DNA from 2 places in the Paenibacillus sp. FSL M7-0420 genome. Region 1 is predicted to be linked to the other one. Evidence: predicted binding sites of a transcription regulator. Region 1 holds the regulator's gene; the other holds the start of a gene.
What was found. Region 1 encodes LexA, which represses DNA repair genes until DNA is damaged. Its sites were predicted from a motif close to CGAACATATGTTCG; they were not measured.
Positions count from the first base shown of each region.

Region 2: MKX51_RS32620 (putative DNA modification/repair radical SAM protein) is a predicted target of LexA. The motif match lies at 1,842-1,855, and genes of this name have one in related genera.

Region 1 is NZ_JBBOCJ010000001.1:3,930,721-3,933,863, forward strand. Features, by position in the region: gene MKX51_RS16635 (DUF896 domain-containing protein) at 1-140, opposite strand, end outside; gene MKX51_RS16640 (LysM peptidoglycan-binding domain-containing protein) at 250-666, opposite strand; gene lexA (transcriptional repressor LexA) at 864-1,490, shown strand; gene MKX51_RS16650 (L,D-transpeptidase) at 1,679-2,017, shown strand; gene MKX51_RS16655 (hypothetical protein) at 2,097-2,315, opposite strand; gene MKX51_RS16660 (hypothetical protein) at 2,430-2,651, opposite strand; gene MKX51_RS16665 (hypothetical protein) at 2,743-3,102, opposite strand; gene MKX51_RS16670 (hypothetical protein) at 3,118-3,143, opposite strand, start outside.
Region 2 is NZ_JBBOCJ010000001.1:7,539,820-7,542,962, forward strand. Features, by position in the region: gene MKX51_RS32615 (TIGR03915 family putative DNA repair protein) at 1-487, opposite strand, end outside; gene MKX51_RS32620 (putative DNA modification/repair radical SAM protein) at 487-1,797, opposite strand; gene MKX51_RS32625 (hypothetical protein) at 1,991-2,182, shown strand; gene MKX51_RS32630 (glycoside hydrolase family 3 C-terminal domain-containing protein) at 2,463-3,143, shown strand, end outside.

The DNA of each region.
Region 1 (3,143 bases):
GCCCGAAAGTTAGTGCGGATATTCCCCAGGTAAATCTCGCGGAGCTTGGCTCGTTCAGCCAGTTCCTCTTCATTCAGGCCGCCGTTCTTAGCTTTGCGTGCCAATTCATTGATGCGTGCGACCAATTCGTCAATATTCAATACGTTTCCCTCCCTCTAAATTCATTTTAACTTTGCCATGAGAAAAAGAGCTTGTCAAGGTCTACCCCCTGAAAGCTCTCTGAGTCGATCATTAGCATGACACATTCCTTCAATATACAGGTAAAGTGAGAATATCTCCGGCCTTAATGACGCTGTTCTCCAAATGATTACTCTTCATTATTCCTTCTATATATACGGCTGTCTTCATGTCCTCAGGCTTGTTGCTTAACGCAATACTCCATAAGGTATCCCCGCGTTCGACTACAATCCGCTTATCCGGCTTCATCGACGAAACCGAACCGGCAAAAACATTCCCCACCACAGTGAATCCCGAAATAACAAGCATCAGCACCAGAACCAGCTTCATCAGGCTGACCTGACGGAATAGCGATGATAGCGCAGCGACACTATGAAGAATCGCGTCCTTGATCTTGGTTACATTACTATGAGCAGTTGGATTACCGGGAGCGGACACCTTGATATCCTCATTATTGTAGATGCTGTTGTATGTACTATACTTTAACATGATTATCATCCTCCAAACACATGTTCTTGCTTTCGAAAATAATATAACACGAACATGTGTTTCGATCAATAGTTTTTTCGGAACATTTGTTCTCTTTATTTCCGTTCTCTTATTTTCCTCATTTTAGAACTTATGTTTGTACGAACGGAAGTTCTATGTTATAATTTTCCCAAACATAGTATATGGGGTTGATACCGATGTCAAAGATTTCTAGTCGTCAGCTGGCGATCCTGGAATTTATACGTAATGAAGTCCGCAGCAAGGGTTATCCTCCGTCCGTCCGCGAGATTGGCGAGGCTGTCGGACTGGCCTCCAGCTCCACCGTGCATGGTCACTTGGACCGGCTTGAGAAGAAGGGCCTGATCCGGCGTGACCCAACAAAACCGCGTGCCATTGAATTACTCGGCCAGGAAGATTCAGAGAATGTGCATCAATTCGTCCAGACCGTTACCCGCATCCCGGTAGTGGGTAAGGTTACAGCTGGTGTTCCTATTACAGCAACAGAGAATATTGAGGATTACTTCCCGTTGCCTGCTCATTATGTAGGTGATAACAAGGTATTTATGCTATCTGTCCTTGGTGACAGTATGGTGGATGCCGGAATTATGAACGGGGATTATGTCATCGTGCGCCAGCAGCAGACTGCCGACAACGGCGATATTGTTGTAGCGATGACCGAAGAAGATGAAGCAACTGTCAAGACCTTCTACAAAGAACGGGATCATATCAGGCTGCAGCCGGAGAATCCGGCGTACGAGCCTCTCCGCCTCAACCGCGTTACAATTTTGGGCCGGGTCATCGGATTATTCCGCGATATCCACTAATCTACTCCCCGCTTAAGAACAGGCTGCTCCGCACCATGCGAAGCAGCCTGTTTTATGTTCATTTTACTTCGTGTAGTGGCCAAAAAGCTGTATACAAACATTTGTTCGCATTCGGCTTTTTGGCCATTTTTTCTGCGAACCGCTGCATAGCTCCGCACATATCCTGTTACAAAGGAGTGCTGATCTGTATGCCCAATTACCGAATTATCGTCGATCTGTCACAGCGCATGCTGTACCTGCTGGATAATGACGTTGTCACCAGAGGCTTCCCTGTCGGCATCGGCAAAATGTTAACCGTCTCGCCTGTAGGCGAATACACCATCATTAACAAACAGCCCAATCCGGGCGGTCCGTTCGGTGCCTTCTGGATGGGACTGTCCAAGCCGCATTACGGCATCCACGGAACCAATGACCCATCCTCCATCGGCCACATGGTCTCACACGGCTGTATTCGAATGTATAACGCAGATGTTCTGGCTCTAGCCGCCCTCGTTCCCATAGGTACCCGTGTCACCATCCGGGAATAGGAACGTCGCAAAAACCCTTGAGACGCCAGATTGCGCCCCAAGGGTTCCTGTGACTCCTATGAATTAGAGAGGATACAGACTACAGTACACTTCTCAACAGACGGATAGCCACCGTATTCAAACGAATGGCCTCGCGGATCGATTCTCTGGCTGCCAGCAGCTCTCTTCTGGCCCGCGAACCTCTAGGCACTCTACGCAGATTCTCATTGATTTCTTCCAGTCTCTCCAGCAGGACAGCCCGCTGTGTCAGCAGGACATTAATGGCTCTGCGAATCCGGTTACGTTCTCTTTGGTTCATCTTTACACCTCTTTTACACTTGGATAGTATAAGAGATGCCAAGAATGGCTCCAAAGATTGTGTGATTCGGCAGTAATGTTAGTTAGAGCTGCAGGTAGTGGGCAGCGAATCTGCTTACTTCTTGTTCAATCGTACCCGGAATTCAAATTCATCGCGTCTATAAGTCATTCCGGCCAGCACAATGTACTCCGGTGTCCATTTCTGTACAGGTCCGGCATAATCAGCAATCACATGCGGTTTGCCATCAACCAGCTGAACGACGTAGACCTGTACCTGTGCCAGTGCGGCAGCGAATAGATCAGCATCACTGGACAGTACTTTATAAGCCGTATTCAACTTCGTTCCTCCTTGTTCCACAACCATATTAAAGATTCCGTCTCGAATCTATTCAATTATACCGGGTCATGGAACAATATGTAAACCATATTTACAGCTTAATAAAAAGGATTTTGAACAATCCGATATACTTCTTCGTGGCCCCGCCATCCCGGGTAAAAAAATTGGTATTCTTAAGGTCTGGTACACTGAATACTGAGAACAAAATGTAGTTATCCCTCTCGGTCAAAGACTCAATTACAGGCTGGGCCACCACTTTGCTAATTCCGTCGCCTATTTCCTGATCAATCGTATTCTCCAGATTCTTTACAGAATATTCACTGAATGCTTCCTTTCCCGGATTCGTAACCGCCATCACAATCAGAACAAGGATAAGGACCAGTAACGACTTACCGCCCGATCTCCTGCGGACTCTGCGTGCAGGGCTTGGCGTATCATAACGCGAATTCATTCTTTTCCCCCTCTACTACAGAATATATAGTATCTCTTGCA
Region 2 (3,143 bases), 3.6 Mb from region 1:
AGTGTTCCCGGATTACAGGCAGCACATAGCCCTGCGGTTCAATGACTGCGGCCATGACCGGGCCGTATACAGAGAAGCGGACGAAGCCTGTATACAGATGCGCTTCATGCCGGAGCTGCTGAACGGCCTTCATCAGACTGTTAACAGTATCATCAGCCAGCATATTCATCACCTTGCGGCCATGCTGGAAGCCGAGATACAGGAAGTTCAGCAGCAGCATTTCCTTATCGGGGGCGCAGCTCCAGAAGCCCAGACGCACCAGCTCCTCGGCTTCGCGGCTGATCCGCAGCGGCAGGGACTTCAGTACCCGCGCGGCCTTCTCCTTGTCGGTCTCAATCCATTTCGCTTCCAGCAGCAGGCCTATTTCTCCGCCTTCAGCATGAATTGCCAGCGGAATCTCCTTCCAGGCATAGCTCTCAAATACACAGCACAGCAGACCCTCGAAGCTTCCGTCATAGGTGTACGCCAGTGCGGACGGCTTGAACATCAGGCCTTCGCCCCCTTGTTGAAGCTGTTCCAGTCCCCGGCGGCGGGCAAGGTGGAGAGGTTGAAGTCATCGAACAGCGTGAGCTGTTCCACCTGCGGCTGCTGGAGAGCCAGCTGCTGCCCGGACATGAGGGAGCGGAGCAGCGTATGCTCGCTTACCTTCAGCCCTTCCAGCGGTTTGTCCTTGCAGGTGATGAAGAACTGGGCACGCTTGAGGACCACTCCCAGCTTCTTCAGCGCGTGGAAATCGAGCGATCCGGCCCGTCTGGCCTTCACGATCCGCTGTGCACTTCTTACGCCGATGCCGGGTACACGCAGCAGCATTTCGTACGGGGCGCGGTTGATCTCAACGGGGAACTGCTCCCGGTGGTTAACGGCCCAGCTGCACTTGGGGTCCAGCAGCGGGTTGAAGTTCGGCACGGCCTCATCCAATAATTCATTCGCCTTGAAGCCGTAGAAGCGCAGCAGCCAATCGGCTTGATAGAGCCGGTGTTCCCGCAGCAGCGGCGGCTTGGTGTCTAGAGCGGGCAGGAGGGAATCCTCTACCACCGGGGTGTAGGCCGAGAAGAATACGCGCTTAAGTGAGTATTTGCGGTATAAGCCTTCCGTCAGATTCAGAATCTGGTAATCGGTATCTGGCGTTGCTCCCACGATCATCTGGGTGCTCTGTCCAGCCGGAGCGAAGCGGGGAGCATGGTTATACTTGACGATATCGGAGCGGTTCTCCTTGATCCGGCTGGTAATCAGCCCCATCGGCTTCAGGATGGATACCTTGCTCTTATCAGGTGCGAGCCGTCCGAGGCTCTCCTGCGAGGGCAGCTCGATGTTGACGCTCATGCGGTCGGCGAGCAGCCCAAGTCTGGACAGCAGGGCTTCGTCTGCTCCGGGGATGGCTTTTACATGAATATATCCGTTGAAATGATAGACATTGCGCAGCAGCTCAAGTGCGGCAATTAACTGCTCTGTGGTGTAGTCCGGATTGCGCATAATGCCTGAGCTAAGAAATAGTCCTTCTATATAATTACGGCGGTAGAATTGCATGGTGATATCTGCGATCTCTTCGGGGGTGAAGGCCGCCCGGCGAATGGGGTTAGATTTGCGGTTGATGCAATAGGCACAATCATATACACAACCGTTGGTCATAAGCACCTTCAGCAGCGAGATACAGCGCCCGTCCGCCGCGAAGCTGTGACAGATGCCCATCGGAGAGGTGTTGCCGAGCGCCCCGGCCTGGCCCTTGCGGTCGGAACCGCTTGAAGTGCACGCCACATCATATTTGGCGGAAGCGGTCAGAATCTCTAGTTTCTCCATTACATCCACGGTCTCAATCCCCCTCATATGTGAGCATTATATACCGAACGTACGTTCTTGTCAAAAGTATCTCCCCCTTCTTGGCCGACTGTAAAATGTATGCGCATTCCTTCTTGTGCTATAATAGAACCTGATGGTTCATGGAATGAGGAATCATACGGTTATTGAAATTCGGGTTAGGAGTGTTGCTGAAGTGAGAGGATATAACATATGGCGGCCCATCATGCTGATTGCGGTTGCGCTGCTGACAAGACAGTTAGTGACAAGTGTGTGCCTGATGTTCGGCATGTCGCAGGAATCGGCAGGCAGTGTAGCCATGCTGGGCATGATCGTTGCTGCTCTTATTATGTACAACCGCATGATGAAGGGCCGCCGCCGCAGATAAAATAAACAGAAGATCCGGCCGTATCTCTTCAGGCGGAGCGGATTGCATAGGAACAGGCTTGAAAGACGCCCGCACAGGTGTCTTTTTATTTTAGAACTGTCTTTTTACTAAAAAAATTTATGCAGACAGGTGCGCATCCCGGCGATCCGGCAAGCGGTGCTTGAATAATCTGGCTGGAGCTTATATTCTTAGAAGGATATGCTATATGAAGGACCATAGAGATTCAAGGTAACGTATATTCCCTGCAGGGAGGGCGTTATCTATAGAATCAACCCACAGCATGGGAAATGAACATACAGGAGGAAACCAATTGAGTACACAGAACATTGGAGTGCCGTTAGAGGGTTTTGCAGAATTTAGCCGGACGGTAGCCGCAGAGGGTGCGGTACTGCTTAAGAATGAGGGACAGGTGCTTCCGCTGGGTGACGGTGAGAGCGTCGCTGTTTTTGGCAGAATACAGGTGAATTATTACCGCAGCGGTACAGGATCGGGCGGTAGCGTTCACGTTGCATATACGACGAATCTGCTGGATGGACTGCGCAGCAAGAAGAACATTAGCGTGAATGAAGAGCTGGCTGCAGCCTACGAGGCCTGGATCGGGCTTAACCCGTTCGATGACGGCGGCAAGGTATGGGCTGCGGAGCCGTGGAACCAGAAGGAAATGCCGCTTACGGACGAGCTGGTGAAACAGGCAAGAAGCCAGTCAGCCAAAGCGGTTGTGGTCATTGGACGTACGGCGGGCGAGGATCAGGATAATGCCGATACTGCAGGCAGCTACCGGCTGACGGAAGATGAGAAGGCGATGCTTGTCTCGGTTACGGCTCATTTTGAACAGACGATTGTGGTGCTCAACGTATCCAACATTATGGATATGAGCTGGGTAAATGACGCCGCTTATGTGAACCCTATCTCTGCAGTGATCTATTCTTGGCATGGCGGCATGGAGGGCGGCCACGCGATC